4 regions of the Neobacillus sp. K501 genome follow, and region 1 is predicted to be linked to each of the others. Evidence: riboswitches for the same ligand, from Rfam matches in the RefSeq annotation. Region 1 holds a riboswitch; each other region holds the start of a gene.
What was found. Region 1 has a riboswitch for S-adenosylmethionine ahead of ACWM35_RS12080 (methionine ABC transporter ATP-binding protein). Riboswitches for the same ligand answer to the same signal wherever they lie in the genome.
Positions count from the first base shown of each region.

Region 2: it holds a riboswitch for S-adenosylmethionine, as region 1 does, so the genes downstream of both, ACWM35_RS22890 (methionine biosynthesis PLP-dependent protein) here and ACWM35_RS12080 (methionine ABC transporter ATP-binding protein) in region 1, are expected to answer to the same signal.
Region 3: it holds a riboswitch for S-adenosylmethionine, as region 1 does, so the genes downstream of both, ACWM35_RS15195 (methionine ABC transporter ATP-binding protein) here and ACWM35_RS12080 (methionine ABC transporter ATP-binding protein) in region 1, are expected to answer to the same signal.
Region 4: it holds a riboswitch for S-adenosylmethionine, as region 1 does, so the genes downstream of both, ACWM35_RS17625 (YezD family protein) here and ACWM35_RS12080 (methionine ABC transporter ATP-binding protein) in region 1, are expected to answer to the same signal.

Region 1 covers NZ_JBSLYA010000004.1:294,017-298,231, reverse strand. The annotation lists gene ACWM35_RS12090 (MetQ/NlpA family ABC transporter substrate-binding protein) at 1-461, opposite strand, end outside; gene ACWM35_RS12085 (methionine ABC transporter permease) at 477-1,127, opposite strand; gene ACWM35_RS12080 (methionine ABC transporter ATP-binding protein) at 1,117-2,148, opposite strand; SAM riboswitch class I at 2,236-2,341, opposite strand; SAM riboswitch class I at 2,419-2,518, opposite strand; gene ACWM35_RS12075 (acyl CoA:acetate/3-ketoacid CoA transferase) at 3,190-4,215, shown strand, end outside.
Region 2 covers NZ_JBSLYA010000014.1:59,584-63,798, forward strand. The annotation lists gene ACWM35_RS22885 (polysaccharide biosynthesis protein) at 1-1,267, opposite strand, end outside; SAM riboswitch class I at 1,818-1,930, shown strand; gene ACWM35_RS22890 (methionine biosynthesis PLP-dependent protein) at 2,018-3,133, shown strand; gene metC (cystathionine beta-lyase) at 3,130-4,215, shown strand, end outside.
Region 3 covers NZ_JBSLYA010000006.1:171,065-175,279, reverse strand. The annotation lists gene ACWM35_RS15215 (DUF6530 family protein) at 1-255, shown strand, start outside; gene ACWM35_RS15210 (GIY-YIG nuclease family protein) at 256-612, shown strand; gene ACWM35_RS15205 (VOC family protein) at 683-1,111, opposite strand; gene ACWM35_RS15200 (LacI family DNA-binding transcriptional regulator) at 1,285-2,247, shown strand; SAM riboswitch class I at 2,387-2,492, shown strand; gene ACWM35_RS15195 (methionine ABC transporter ATP-binding protein) at 2,576-3,589, shown strand; gene ACWM35_RS15190 (methionine ABC transporter permease) at 3,579-4,215, shown strand, end outside.
Region 4 covers NZ_JBSLYA010000008.1:60,615-64,829, reverse strand. The annotation lists gene ACWM35_RS17635 (anion permease) at 1-974, opposite strand, end outside; gene ACWM35_RS17630 (phosphoadenylyl-sulfate reductase) at 998-1,714, opposite strand; gene ACWM35_RS17625 (YezD family protein) at 1,797-1,925, opposite strand; SAM riboswitch class I at 2,022-2,122, opposite strand; gene cobA (uroporphyrinogen-III C-methyltransferase) at 2,294-3,067, opposite strand; gene ACWM35_RS17615 (formate/nitrite transporter family protein) at 3,080-3,934, opposite strand; gene nirD (nitrite reductase small subunit NirD) at 4,010-4,215, opposite strand, start outside.

The DNA.
Region 1 (4,215 bases):
ATTAAGCCAGCTTCTTGAAGCAGTAGTAAGGCACGTCCTTGGTTAGATGCATCGTTAGGAAGAGCAATTTTAGCGCCATCCGGAATATCTTTAATATCCTTGTATTTTTCAGAGTAAATGCCCATTGGCGCAAGAACAGTCGTTGCAATTGGCACAAGGTCAAGATTGTGTTCTTTAATGAAAACATCAAAATAAGCAACCGTTTGGAAAGCATTGACGTCTAATTCTCCTTCAGCAAGGGCCGTATTCGGAGCCACATAATCGGAGAATTTAACGATTTCAATGTTAATTCCCTCCTTCTCTGCCTTTTTCGCGATAAAGTCCCAAATGCGTGTATCTGTGCCGCTAACTCCAAGCTTAATTTCCTTTGTTTCTTTGCCGGAGCTTGTTTTTTCCTCTGAGCAGCCGGCACCAAGTACCGCTAATGTAAAAATAATGATCGATAATAATAGTTTTTTCATGTTACTTCCTCCTCGTTATCTTCTTCTAATTTTCTTTGCTGCAATATTTCCTAATGACTGTAGACCTTGAACGATCACAATCAGAATTCCTACTGTAATCATCATTGTGACAGTGTCAAAACGCTGGTAGCCGTATGTAATGGCCAAATCTCCAATTCCACCGCCACCAACGGCGCCTGCCATTGCCGATGCTCCGACGAGACCGATCGTAGCAATTGTGAGTGCTAATACCAGTGAGCTAAGTGCCTCGGGAATCAAAAATTTAAAAACAATCTGTACCGGGGTTGCTCCCATTGCCTCCGCGGCTTCGATGACTCCGGGATCTACTTCAAGTAGAGAGTTTTCTACTAATCTTGCAATGTAAGGCCCGGCATAGAAGACAAGTGGAACAACGGCTGCTGCCGTTCCAATTGATGTCCCGACAATCAACCGGGTAACGGGGATCATCGCAACTAGTAAAATGATGAACGGTACAGAACGGAAAATGTTAATGATGCCATTCATGATATTGAAAAACGGTAAGTTTTCCAGCAAGTGGCCTTTTCGAGTGACGACCAACAAGATCCCAAGCGGCAGTCCCAGCGCCGTTGAAAACAAGAGAGAGAAGGCCACCATTTGGATGGTTTCAATTAGGGCAGTAATGATTTGCTCGGAATTAACTAGCATGTGCTTTCACTTCCTTTATGCTGATATTCTTCTGGTTGATATAGGTTAAGGCACGGATCACTTCTTTATCAGACCCCTGGAACTCGACAATCAGGTTTCCAAAGGGGATGCCTTGAAGCTCCGTGATGTTTCCAAACAAGACGTTGATATGGATATCAAACTGTTTCGCCAGCTCCGAAAGCAGCGGCTGTCCTGCGGAACCTCCGACAAAATTAATGCGGAACACCTTCTGTACCCCGGCGTGATTGTTGATGATGTCTTTGATTGAATCAGGAAGCTGATCGTTCATCACCGAGCTGACAAAGTTCTTTGCAGTCTGTGTTTTCGGTGCGGAAAAGACGTCAAACACCGTACCTTCTTCAATGATTTTCCCAGCCTCAATCACGGCGACTCGGTCGCAAATTTCGCGAATGACCGCCATTTCGTGAGTGATGATGAGAATCGTGATATTGTACTCTTTATTGATTTTTTTCAACAGCTGCAAGATCGAACTAGTTGTTTGCGGATCGAGAGCTGATGTTGCTTCATCACAAAGGAGGATCGATGGCTGCGTAGCCAAGGCCCTTGCGATTCCGATTCGTTGCTTTTGTCCCCCGGAAAGCTGATCCGGATAGTAGTCAGCTTTATCGGCTAATCCGACAAATTCAAGCAACTCATAGACCCGTTCTCTGATGGCATTCTTCGGAACTTTGGCTAGCGTCAACGGCATTGCCACATTGGCAAACACCGTTTTTGAGTTTAGGAGATTAAAATGCTGAAACACCATCCCAATATTTTTCTTAATCTCACGAACTTCTTTTACCGAAAGGGAAGTAAGTTCGTGACCATCGACGATGACTTTACCAGACGTCGGCCGTTCTAAAAGATTCACACAGCGGATGAGTGAACTTTTACCTGCGCCACTGAAACCAATGACTCCGAAGATTTCCCCCTTATTAATTTTTAAATTAATTCCATTTAATGCGGCTACCTGCTGTCCGCCGCTCTCATAGACCTTTTTTAAATTCTGAAATTCGATCATCCTAATCGTCTCCTTTTCGCGAAAATAAAAAACCCTCTTCTTGGAAATAAGAAGAGGGCGTGCCAATGCAAAGCAAAGGGTGAGCTCTTCTTATCTCTCAAGCATTTTGCGCTTGCTGGATTTGGCACAGTCTCCAATTGGATCCGCTGCCGAGGCTTCATAGGGCCAGTCCCTCTGCCTCTCTCGATAAGAAAGTTAGTATTTGATTGTAAATAAAAAAACCTCTTCTTGAAAAAGAAGAGGGCAAATTTTAATAAACGTATCAGCCTCTTCTTATCTATCAAGTCATACTTGCTGGATTTGGCACAGAACATTCCGTTCCGCTGCCGAGGTGTCATAGGGCCAGTCCCTCAACCTCTCTTGATAAGAAGTAATTTAATTATTTCGTTTTTCGAACTTGTGTATTAATTTAATGCAATAAAACTTAAAAGTCAAACACTTATTTTAAAAATAATCTTATTTTTTCCCCAAGATCGCTTGTAAAATATGGAGATGTTCTTGTCGCCAATGAAATCAATAACCCTCGAAAACCTTATAAATTCAAGTTTTTCATCAATAGGAATGATGTTGTAAATTTGCAAAATGATAAAGACAAACAGGAGAAAAAATTTTTTTATTATTTTTTTCTGCTGTTTATCCAAGAAAAAATAGAGAGTATTCAACAAAAGTGTGAACTTCAGATTTTAACTATCATTTATGGAGAAGAAGGATAGGGATGTTGTTGTTTTTTTGCATCATTCATAAAAACACTTCAAGATATGTAGGTTCGTCGATGAGATGGACCAAAGGGATTGGAGATAAAAGGGGTCTGTCCTCCCTCTTTTCATTCCATTACATCGCACCATTGAATTTTTATCTAATTGTGAGAGTCGCAAAATAGCTACAGAAAACAGGATAAATCTCTGTGATTTTGCGGTCATTGACGGGATTTTGGATGTGACTTACGATGTAAGTGAAATAATTCACAAACAACATATATCGAGGTAAATGAAATTTTTTTAAATAAACATGTGAAATAATTCACAAATTGGAGTGGATAAAATGTCAAAAGTAATTTCAGCCGAAAAGGCAGCAGAATTAATTAAAGATGGTGATACGGTTGCAGCAAGTGGGTTTGGATTATCCTGCTGGGCAGAAGAAATGGGAATCTCGATTGAAGAGCGGTTCCTTAAAACCGGTCATCCGAAAAATTTAACCGTCATGCATGCTAGTGCGGTAGGTAATCGTCGTGACAAGGGTATGAGTCACTTGGGATACGAGGGATTAACGAAGCGGTGGATCGGAGGAATCGCCATTGCTTCTCCAGAAATGGCAAAACTAATTGAAGAAGATAAGTGTGAAGCCTATAACCTTCCACAGGGTGTCATCACTCAGTTGTATCGTGAAATCGCCGCAAAACGCCCAGGCGTTATTACAAAGGTTGGGATGGGAACATTTGTTGATCCTCGCCTAGAAGGTGGAAAAATGTCGCCATCTACCAAAGAAGAGATTGTTAAAGTGATTGAAATTGAAGGAGAAGAATGGTTGTTCTATAAATCATTCCCGATCCAAATTGGCTTAATTCGCGGAACCGTTGCCGATGAAAATGGCAACTTAACGCTTGAGAAGGAAGGCCTTCATATGGAAGTGCTTCCGATTGCCCAAGCGGTTCATAACTCAGGCGGAATCGTTATCGCCCAAGTAGAAACCGTTGCGAAAAGCGGTACGTTAAATCCAAAGGATATTAAAGTACCTGGTATTTTAGTTGATTATATTGTGGTTGCTAAACCGGAAAATCACTATCAAACAGAAAATACCTATTACAATCCGGCATTCTCTGGTCATGTAAAAGTACCAATTGAAAATATCGAAACCATCCCACTAAATGAACGGAAAATCATTGCACGTCGTTCTGCAGCGGAGCTTGTTCCGAGCACCGTTTTAAACCTTGGTGTTGGTATTCCAGTGGATGTTGCAACGATTGCCGCAGAAGAGGGAGTGAGCGACCAGCTAATTCTTACTACAGAAGCAGGTTCAATTGGCGGTGTACCAGCCGGTTTGAAGGACTTTGGACATGCGTATAACTCG
Region 2 (4,215 bases), on a different contig from region 1:
TCATTTCGGCAATCCTCTTTGTTGCCCCCATGACACTTGTTGGATTCACGGCTTTATCAGACGATATCATCACAAAGGTTTTCACATGACTCCAACTTGCTGCCTTTGCCGCATTCAGTGTGCCAATTATGTTATTTTTAACAGCCTCTTCTGGATTACATTCCATTAATGGTACATGTTTATGGGCAGCTGCATGATAGACAACATCCGGCTGGTATAAGCTCATTGCAAACATCATTTTCTTTAAGTCTTGTAAATCGGCAATAACCGGAACAAATTCTATATCCGTATTTTGGTAGGAATTTTTCAACTCCATTTCAATGGAGTAAATGCTATTTTCTCCATGCCCTAATAAAATAAGTTTTTGGGGCGAAAATTGAGCAATCTGCCGACAAATTTCTGAGCCGATGGATCCCCCTGCACCTGTTACTAATACCACTTTATTCGTGATATATTCCGATATACTATTCAGATCTAATTCAACTGGATCCCTGCCTAATAAATCTTCCACTTGAACATCACGAAACTGTTTTATAGATACTTTTCCTGTCATTAGGTCTTCTAGCATCGGTAATATCTGCGTCTTGGCACTAGTCTTAGCACACTCCAAAAATATGTTATTTAACTCTTTTTTACTTAGTGACGGGATGGCAATGACAATATTATTAATATCAAGCTTTTTCACGATTTCTTCAATTCTAGTGATTCCACCCATTACCGGAATCCCTAAAATATCAAGTTTATGCTTTTTGATATCATCATCAATAAACCCCACTGGAAATAAATCAGCTTCATTATTCTGTTTTAATTGTCTTGCGACCATCATCCCGGCTGATCCTGCTCCAACGATGAGTGTACGCTGATTGTTATTTGCCCTATTTAAATATGTGTCTCGGAACAATCTCCAACTAAAGCGTAACCCTCCCATAAACAACAAATTCAATAACCACACCACTGTTAGCAAACGAAAGGAAATTTCACCTATTAATAATTGCTCTGCTCCAGCTGAGATCAGGATTGATAAGGTTACAACCTTTAAAATGCTTAACAATTCCCCAATACTTGCATATTCCCATGCCTTTTTATATAACTTGAAGCGAAATGAAAGGAAATATTGACTGAGTAATATAGTCACCGCGATTAATAAGGTTGAAGAAGTAACCACATTCAAAGTTCCTCCTACCAAAAACCGACTGGAGAAGATAGATGCTAAGACAATAAATGAGTCAATAAAGATAAAAAACGATATTCTTTGGCGATAAGTCAAAATCCCCATTCCTTTCCCTTTTTCTTAATAAAAAATTTAAAGTATAGACTCTTTCATAAGAGTCCATACTTTAAATTTTTTATTTGGGCATCTAACCCGTCCTCACATCATCCCCTTGACGACTAGCGTCTAAGGTCTATCGACCCACAGCATGACCGAGTACCCCCATTGATAATGGAAAGGAGGTATCACCAAAATATTTTTGTTCTTATTAAAGAACGATTTTTCCAAAAAAAACACCTTTTTATTAAATTATCCATTTGTTACTTAAGAAATAGACTACAACAAAACATTCTATATAAAACACATAGACTAGTTCTTATACCTCATGTTAGTTCATTATATAGAACAAGTCAATGGAAATGTGGCGAATTTAACTATTATTCTTAAAATTCACACTTCTAAAGTTATAGCTTAATTTACTTATCCCACTTTCTACTTTTTCCTTTATAACGAACTTTCACTTGAGATATCTTAGTATATTTATTTGAAAATAAGTTGACAGTCTCTCCTCTAATGGTGTAAATTTTATAAAAAGTCTAAATATTAGTTCTTATCAAGAGAGGCAGAGGGAATGGCCCTATGAAGTCTCAGCAACCTTCAATGAATTTTTCATTGAAAAGGTGCTACGTCCTGCAAATTTACGAATTTGCGAGATAAGAAGAATGACAACTGTGTTGTACTGACAAAAGTCTTCTTCTTAAAGAAGACTTTTTTTATTTATATTTTTATTAAATAGGAGTGGTTGTGATGTTTAAGATTGATACGAAGCTTGCCCAAATTGGAAATCGCAGTGATACGGTGACAGGCACCGTTAATCCGCCCGTTTATTTTTCAACTGCCTACCGGCATGAGGGGATTGGGCAATCCACTGGTTTTGATTACGTTCGTACAGGTAATCCAACACGCCAGCTCCTTGAACAAGCCATTGCGGATTTAGAAGGGGGAGATCAAGGATTTGCCTGCAGTTCAGGTATGGCTGCGATTTTTACGGTTTTGTCCTTGTTTCAAGCGGGAGATGAATGGCTTGTAAGTGAAGATTTATATGGCGGAACCTATCGATTATTAGATAAAGGCTATAAAAAATGGGGATTAAAGGCGGAATACGTTAATACATGTTGTCCCGAGGAGATTGAACGTAAGATTACACCACAAACAAAAGCAATCTTCCTTGAAACCCCGACCAATCCTCTAATGCAGCAGTCCGATATAGCCGCTGTTTCTGAAATTGCCAAGGAACATGGAATATTGTTGATTGTTGATAACACATTCTACACTCCTGTTCTTCAACAGCCGATTCTGCTTGGGGCTGATATTGTCATTCATAGTGCGACGAAATATCTCGGCGGCCATAATGATGTTCTTGCCGGACTCATTGTAGCTAAAGGGAAAGAACTTTGTGATGAACTAGCACTCTACCACAACGGAGCTGGTGCAGTCCTCAGTCCATTCGATTCCTGGTTATTAATGCGAGGCATGAAAACTTTATCGCTCCGGATGAAAAAACATGAAAAAAATGCAAAGGAAATTGTTGAATATCTTTCTAATCATGAAGCGGTAACCGATGTTCTTTATCCTGGCAAAGGTGGAATGGTTTCATTTCGTGTTAAAGATGAAGCATGTGTGAACCCATTTTTACAAAATTTAGCCCTTATCACCTTTGCTGAAAGCCTCGGGGGTACAGAAAGCTTTATTACTTACCCGGCAACACAGACTCACGCTGATATTCCAGAAGAAGTCCGTATCCAATCCGGTGTCTGCAACCGCTTATTACGTTTTTCTGTCGGGATTGAAGATCCAGAGGATATTATTAACGATCTTGAACGAGCTTTTTCCAAACTAAAAGAGGGAGTGATTGGTAAATGACAAGCGAAGAATTTTGTTTTGAAACGAAGCTACTGCATAATCGACACAAGTTTGATCCTGCAACGGGAGCGGTCAGTGTCCCTATCCAACACGCTTCCACCTTTCATCAATCAAAAATCGACCAGTTTGGAAAATATGATTATAGCCGCAGCTTAAATCCGACAAGGGAAGCGCTGGAAGATGTGATTGCAGAATTAGAAGGAGGTTCGAAAGGCTTTGCCTTTTCATCAGGAATGGCTGCGATATCTACAGCTTTTCTACTTCTTTCATCCGGTGATCACGTCGTCATTACGGAGGATGTCTATGGCGGGACGTTTCGAATGGTTACCGAAGTTCTTTCCCGCTTCGGAATTGAACATACCTTTGTCGATATGACTGACTTAGGTCAGGTAAGGGCTGCTACTCAGCCAAATACAAAGGCATTCTATGTTGAAACTCCCTCAAACCCTACATTAAAAGTAACCGATATTAAAGCGGTTAGTGAAATTGCTAAAGAAAATAACGCCCTTGTCTTTGTTGATAATACTTTTCTCACTCCTGCCCTGCAAAAACCATTTGAGCTCGGGGCAGATGTCGTCCTTCATAGTGCGACGAAATTTCTATCTGGTCATAGCGATGTCATTGCAGGACTTGCGGTAGTGAACGATGCTGGCTTGGCCAAAAGGCTCGGATTTTTACAAAATTCTTTTGGAGCTGTACTAGGGGTTCAGGATGCTTGGCTTGTGCTTAGAGGCTTAAAAACGCTTCATGTTCGGCTAGAACAATCACAGAAATCAGCTCTTAAAGTTGCTGAATTTCTAGCGTCACATCCGCTGATCGAAAAAGTCTATTATCCTGGTCTTCCAAACCACCCACAGTATGAACTCCAAAATACTCAGGCAAATGGAGCAGGGGCTGTTTTTTCATTTGAACTCGTTAATGAGGAAGCAGTTCGGACCTTTGTTTCCACTGTAAAAATACCTGTATTCGCTGTTAGTCTTGGCGCTGTGGAATCGATTTTATCCTATCCTGCCAAGATGTCTCATGCGGCGATGCCACTAGCCGAAAGGGAAAAAAGAGGAATTAAAAATAGCCTCCTTCGT
Region 3 (4,215 bases), on a different contig from region 1:
CTTGCGATTCTTGTTAGTCGGGCCAAGCTTCATTTTCGCGAAGCCTATCAATATGAGAAATTGTATGATCCAGAAAATCCGATGATCGACAGAGTAGGAATTCAAGGTGATGCAATGACGGTTGCTGTTTGTACGGACAATGAAAAAATTGATGAAGATATTCAATTGTTCAGTCAGGCGCTTAGCCATGATGATGAGCTAATTGGTGAACGGCTGCGGACTTTATCAAGTATCTTGAAAGAGATGGGATATTAAATGGAGAGTAATCGAAAAAAGGAATTAAAATTGCAGTATAGAGAAATGAAGCACCCGATGGGCATCTATATCATTCGTTCAAAATCGGATAATAAGTGTTTCCTTGAAGCGACGGCCAATTTAAAGGCAAGAATGAACAGCAGTATCGTCAAGTTGCAATCAGGATTTCACCCCAATCGCGAATTAACCAAGGCGTGGAAGCAACAGGGGGAAGAAAACTTTGAGATGGAGATCCTCGAGAATCTTGAATATGATAAGGATGAAGCCAAAACCGACTACTCTGAAGAATTAGCTGTGTTGCAGTTTATTTGGGAAGAAAAATTGAGTAACGAAGGATTAGAATTTTATAAAAAGTAATGCAAAAGGATAGGGAACTGCTCCCTATCCTTTTTATATGCCCCTGACCAAGGCGCTTCCGCTTTTCGTTTTACCAGGCCATTTCACCATTGTCGTAGTTAATCTGCCAGTGAATTCCAAATTTATCGGTTACTTGACCGTAGAGCTTGCTCCAGAATGTTTCTTGAAGCTCCATCCCTACCTTGCCGCCTTCTTTTAATTGGTTAAACCAGGAGGTAAGATCGTCCGTATTATTACTGATTAAGGAAAGGGTAATGTTGTTGCCTTCCACAAACGGCATGCCTGGGAAAGTATCTGAAAACATGACATTGCTTCCAGCGATGTTCAGTCTTGTGTGCATAACTAAATTTTTCGCTTCTTCCGGCATTGGATAATTTGGATCTTGTGGTGTTTCACCGAAAGTCATCATTTTCGGTACTTCAGAACCAAAAACCTTGGCATAAAATTCTACCGCTTCCCGGCAATTGCCATTAAAATTAAGATAAACATCTACAGACATTTGCTTCACTCCCAAATTAGATTCGTTATACAACTCCATTTTTACCCAAATTAGGATAATTAATCAATAATGAAAAGGAACTATTATGCAAATAAGAGACTGAATGAAAAATGTGGTAGGATAATAATAAATGTAAGGGGTACTGAAAAGTTATTTAGTGAAAAGGTGATAACGTGGCAAATATTCGGGATTTGGCAAAAATGGCGGGAGTTTCAGTCACGACTGTTTCCCGTGTATTGAACCAGCATCCTTATGTGAAGGATGAAAAAAGAAAAGCCGTTTTAGAAGCGATCCGAAAGAGTAATTATCAGCGGAATATAAATGCCGTTCATTTAAGTAAAGGGAAGACCTTTCTTGTTGGTGTGGTCATTCCATTTTCAAATCATCCATACTTTGCCCAGTTGGTTAATGGAATTGCAACTGAGGCATTAAAGCAAAACTATAATCTAGTATTAATCCAAACCAATTATGTGAGGAGCAGGGAAATAGAGGCATTACGGATGCTTAAGCAAAAGCAGGTTGATGCCCTCATCATTTGTTCGAGAATTTGTGAGTGGTCCAAAATTGAAGAATACTTACCTTATGGACCAATTGTTTTTTGTGAAGATACCAAAGGGAAAGAAGCTTCTTCCACCTTCATCGACCATTATAAAAACTTTTCTTTTGCCTTGGATTATTTATATCGTGAAGGTCATCAAAAAATAGGTTATTGTATTGGTCGCAAAACAGGTCCGAGCAGTAAGGCTAGAGGATTGGCCTATAAGGATTTTAATGAAAAATACAAGTTACCGTTTCGCTCTGAATATATCTTTGATGATTGCTTGTATTTTGAAGATGGAGAGCAAGTGATTGAGCAGATTAAGCAGATGGTTAATCCACCATCTGCCTTATTAGTCACCGGTGACCAAGTGGCTGCTGGAATTGTTACCTGTGCCCAACAGCAAAACATTTCCATTCCCAATGAACTTGCGATTATCGGTTTTGATAATCAGCCGATTGCTAAAATGATGAACATCACAACCATTGAAATCCCTCTTGTTGAGATTGGAAGAAAGCTTTTTAATCAAGCTGTAAATAATGAAAAGCTCACTTACGAGGAAATACCCGTCCACTTGATCGTACGACGAACTGTTTGAAAAAATTTTTTAACCCTACTATTTTGGTTGATTTTATCGGAATGAAAGCGGTTAACGAAAGTGAAGGTTATTTTTAGACGATTGACAAAATAAAGATAGCTTAGTAGTATCTAAATAATCCTAATTTAATAATTAATTGAACTTATCGAGAGTGACCGAGGGACAAGGCCCTATGACGTCCGGCAACCCCCTTTTTGGGAAGGTGCCAATTCCTGCAGAATGACTTTCATTCTGAAAGATAAGTCGAGATATAGAATGTATTTCGATGCCCCTTTCAGTTGAAAGGGGCATTTTTTGTTCTTGATTTTTAAAAAAAGAGGGTAATCATATGATTGAAATTCGGAATCTTTCAAAAGTTTATAAAACAAAAAATGGGAGCATAAAAGGTGTTGATGAAGTCTCGTTATCCGTGCAAGAGGGCGAGATATTTGGAATTGTTGGTTATTCAGGTGCCGGAAAAAGTTCGCTGTTGCGCTGTATTAATCTGCTAGAGCGGCCAACCTCTGGAAGTATTACGGTAGATGGTATTGATCTAACTTCTTTAAAGGGTGAGAATCTTCGACTGGCACGGTTAAAAATCGGGATGATCTTCCAGCATTTCTACTTAATCAGCCAAAAAACAGTGTTCGAGAATATTGTTTTTTCCCTAAAGGCGGCCAAGATACCAGCCGACCAAATCAAAGAAAGGGTAGAAGAGCTGCTTGAGATGGTTGGTCTTTCGGATAAAAGAGATGTTTATCCCGCACAGCTAAGCGGCGGTCAAAAACAGCGGGTTGGTATAGCGCGGGCGCTTGCCAACAACCCAAAGGTGTTACTATGTGACGAAGCAACATCTGCACTCGACCCAACGACAACAAAGTCGATTTTAAATCTATTAAAAAAAATCAATAAAGAACTCAATATTACCATTGTTTTAATTACCCATGAAATGGATGTTGTAAAGGAAATCTGCAACCGGATGGCGATCATGCAGGATGGAAAAGTCATAGAAGAAGGTGCTGTCTATGATATCTTTGCCAATCCTCAAACGGAATTAACAAAAGAGTTTATTGAAAGTGTTGTTTCCTTAGAAATACCAGAAGTCATTTTAAATGGATGCGAAGGACCCATTGTGAAGGTGACATTCAAAGGGAAAGTAGCTGGAGAGGGGGTCATTTCTGATATGCTTCAGCAATTTAACGTAAAAGGCAACTTCCTCCACGGTTCGATTGAGTATATTCAAGAATTCCCTCTCGGCATCTTTATTATGGAGCTGAATGGTGAAAAACAAGAAATCAGAGCTGCCCTTCAATATATCGAGAATCGGGCAGCGCAAGTGGAGGTGTTACGTGATGGGCTTTGATTTTCAGCATCTCGTGGAACTCATTCCAGATATTAATACCGCTTTTTTTCAAACGATTTATATGATAACCATTTCATTACTAGTAGCCATCGTGATTGGACTGCCAGTTGGAATTCTATTATATATCACCGATAAAGGTTTGTTTTTAGAAAATCGTTTGATCCAAAATGTTTTAGGCTTTGCCGTAAATATGGTGCGGTCGATCCCGTTCATCATTTTACTAGTAGCTCTTATTCCATTAACAAATTTCTTAGTAGGAACAACCATTGGTCCGACAGCGGCAAGTGTTTCACTTACAGCTGCGGCAATTCCGTTTTTCGCAAGGATTGTTGAAACGGCGTTAAGGGAGATTGATAAAGGTGTTATTGAAGCTGCCATTGCTGCCGGTGCTACACCGTGGATGATTATTAAAGATGTACTGCTGCTTGAAGCGAGGTCTGGAATCATTTCTGGAGTTACCTTAACGCTCATCAGTTTAATTGGCTTTTCAGCGATGGCGGGTACCGTTGGCGGCGGAGGAATCGGCGATTTAGCGATACGGTTTGGTTATTATCGATACGATAATACGATTATGATTGCAACCGTTGTAATATTAATTGTTTTAGTTCAGGTAATCCAGCTACTTG
Region 4 (4,215 bases), on a different contig from region 1:
ACACCTATCATCGCCACAATTGGATAAAAATTATGTTCAATGATCAACTGGATTAGGGTATACGACAATACCATTGACAGCACTGGCGATACAATCCAAACCGTTAATAGCTGAACCACTATGCCTTTTTTCAAAACGGATTTCCCGTGTTTGGCGAAGCCGATTCCAATGATCGATGAAGTTGTAATTTGGGTTAATGGGACAGGAATCCCAAAGACGGATGCAATTGTCACAATTGTTGCTCCGGTACCTGAGATGACACAGCCCTCTTCCAACTTTAAGGTGGTGATTTTCTTCCCATTTGTTTCTAAAACACGATGACCGAGAATCAATGCTCCAGCCGCTACAAATAATCCGCCCCATAGGATTCCTTTATCTGTTGTAAGAATCCCAGCGCCGACAAGCGGCCCTACCGCATTTGCAACATTATTCATTCCAGCCGAAAAGGCTTCGAACAATCCCATAAATACAACGAGAACTGATAAAAGGGGTACCGCTTTTGGAGCCTTCATCCACCGAGTAAAATATTTGTTTTTTAACAAATAAGAAGCCAAAATGGCGATGATGAAGGCAGCAAATGGTGTAAGCAGCCAAAAGAACATAATCCAGGCGAGACTGCCGATAAATACAGATTGATAAACAATCCCTGCCCCGACAACGGCACCCACAGCTACTTCACTAGTAGAAAGTGGAATCCCAAAGATATTGGCCAAAAACAGTGACAGGGCCGCTGATGCCAATACAATTAATGCTATTGGGACCGTAAAAGTACTGGAAGGAACAATTCCGCTGCCAATTGTCTTCACGACTTCACCACCGCCAAGCCAAGCACCTAAAAACACGGCGATGCCACAGAGCATTAAGGCTAACCGTTTATTGACAACCCCGGAACCATAAGCGATCCCCATCGAAGCAGCAGCCCCACTACCGCCAATATTTATGGCAAAAAATAAACCAATGGAAATTGCAATCATTGTGAGCAATCAATAGCCCTCCTTTAACGAGTGTGCAAGCCGCACTCCGTCTTGCCGCTTCCCGCCCATCGTCCTGCCCTGGAATCACCATCTGCTGAAACAGGCTGCGTACAAGGGAAACAACCGATGCTCGGGTAATTTTGATCATGCAGGGAATTGTAGGGAAGGTCTTTGTCTCGGATATACTCCCATACCTCATCCCAGGTCCAGTGGATTAATGGGCAAATTTTGATATTCTCGAATTTATCATCTTTATTAATAAATTCCGTGTTTGCTCTTGTCGGTGATTGCTCCCTGCGCAATCCAGAAATCCAGGCTTGTTTGGCCGTCAACGTTTCCCTCAATGGAATCACTTTACGAATTTGGCAGCACTGGTTTGGCTCTCTTTTCCATAATGCTGATCCGTATTGTTCTCTTTGTTCATCAAGGCTAAGCTTTGGCAGTTTCCGTTCGATTCTCAGCTTCGGGAATCGAGCTTCGATTTTGTTAATTACATCATAGGTCTCAGGGAAGTGTAAGCCTGTATCCAAAAAGACAATATGGGCATCTGGCTTTATTTGCTGGATTAAGTCAATTAAGACAATGGCCTCTGCTCCAAAGCTAGATGCATACACAAGTTCTTCTTCCGGATACGAGCTGTAGGCCCACTCTAAAACAGAACGTGCTCCTTTTGTTTCGTCATCAATTGTGAAAGAGTTTTTTAATGGATTCCAATTTTGATAGGTTATTGCACCCGTCATGGCTGCAAACCTCCTTTCATTCAATAAAAAAAGGCAGTCTCCACTTAAGCTTAGTGATGGAGACCGCCTCTAGTTTTTCTAGTCAGCGATTTTTATTCGATTGAAGACGAACCTTTTCATTTCTCTCAATTTGTACAATCTTTCCGTCTTGGACAACAAGGGTGATGGATCCAAATTGTAGTGTTTCCAGCATTTTCTCAAGATGTGTCATGATTTCTTCTCTGTCTTCTGGTTTCAGTGTGATTCGCCCTCCTTTCTAATAAAAAACACCCTTCCATCTAGGAAAGGCGTTAACTGCTCAGGTAACACCTTATCTCCCAAAATGAAATCATTTTGCTGGAATTAGCACCTTGCTTAGCAGGTTGCCGGGCATCATCGGGCCAGTCCCTTTGCCACTCTAGATAAGAATTTTGTAATTGATGAAATTAATCCTACCATACCAATAGGTTTTATGTAAATGAAAAACTTTAAAATTTAGAAAATTAAAATGAAGGGGAAAATAAAAGGATTCTCCAAATGAAAGAAAAGCGCCATAATCGAGTTGTACCCGACATGACGCTTCTCTTTACCTGCTCAAGTTTAGGCCATGGTCACATATTTTTCAGGCCTTTCCTCAAATTCTAGCTTCCTTATTTTTTCACGGTATTTTACTATCTCACCAATCACAATCATTGCTGGATTTTTTATCCCTTCGTTTTCAACGATCGCAGCAATGGTCTTTAACGTTCCAATTACTGTCCGCTGGTTTACCGTTGTTCCCTCCTGGATAACCGCAACAGGTGTATTTTCATTTTTCCCATGGTACAGTAATTCTTGACATATATAAGGGAGATTGCGAATCCCCATATAAACAGCGATGGTATCAACGGCTTTGGTTAGATTTTTCCAATCAATATCCACTGGTAGACCTGTCTGGCAATGTCCTGTTATAACAGCGAATGAACTGCCAAGTTCACGATGTGTGATCGGAATCCCTGCACAGGCAGGTGCGGCTAGGCCGGCAGTAATTCCAGGAACTACTTCAAAGGAAAGACCCATTTTTACTAACGCCTCAGCTTCCTCAGCCCCGCGACCAAAGACAAAAGGATCACCACCTTTTAAACGGACCACTATTTTACCCTTCTCGGTGAATTTGACTAACAAATCATTGATTGCTTCCTGGTTCATGGTATGATGACCCGGCCGTTTGCCACAATATATCAGCTGACATCCCTTTTTTGCTTCTTCTAATAGAGCAGCATTTACAAGGCGATCATAAAGAATGACATCTGCAGCTTGAATACATTTTAATGCTTTTACAGTAATTAATTCTGGGTCTCCAGGACCAGCGCCCACGATAAATGCTTTTCCCATCTAAGCCCTCCTTTATACTGAACCCCTTTGTGTATTTGTAATAGCTGGCTTAGATTTAGCCATATCCAAAACCATTTTCGGTTCTGCCTTTCGATAGGTGTAATAAAGGGCTGCCCCTGTAAAAAGCAATCCACTTATCAGGTTTCCTGCCAATACAGGAACTTGGTTCCAAATCCACCAATCTGCCATAGACACTTCCGCACCTAGCATCATGCCTGCTGGGATTACAAACATGTTGACAACAGCGTGCTCAAACCCTTGTGCAAAGAAAATTAAGATTGGTAGCCACATGGCGGCAATTTTTCCAATTACAGACTTAGCAGTCATGGCCATTACGGCACCTAGTGTGACCATCCAATTACAGAGTATCGCTTTGACGATAACCACGATGTACCCGTCTATTCCAATGTTTTTATAACCGTTCGTTTTAGCTTCTGCAACTGCGATGATTTTAGTTGCAACTCCATTATCGGTTACATGGCCAAGTTGGGTGACGGCAATGACATAAAGACCACCATAAAAAATCGCCCCGATGAGATGTCCTATAATCACCCAAAACCAATTCCTTAGCATCGCAATCACTGAAACCCTTTTTTCCATGACCGCAACAGGGATGAGTGCAAAACTACCCGTAACCAATTCCAACCCGAGAAGAATGATAATGACAAAAGCTGCCGGGAAAAGGATGGCGCCAACAACTCCCATCCCAGTCTGAATCTCAGCAGTAAAAGCTAAGGTTGTACCAAAGCCAAGAAGTGCTCCAGCTAGCACTCCACGGATTAATAAATCTTTAACTGGCAATTTTGATTTTGCCTCTCCAGCTTGAATCATATTATCGACTACTTGATACGGACTCACCAATGCCATCTTTTCACTCCCTTAAGTCTTTTATTAGACCGACCCATTCATAGACCCCTAAAAATATTTCTCTCTTAAATTCACCTATTCTATAACTATATAAATTTGATCCTCCTGAACCTCTACCGGATAAGACTGGACGCAGCCCACATCTGGTGCTTGAACCTTCCCGTCACTTACACAAATTTTCCAATCATGCATCGGGCAAAAGACAAATTCCCCACTTACAATTCCCTCCGCTAGAACCCCTCCTTTATGCGGGCAGCGGTTTTCAATTGCTCGAATATCTC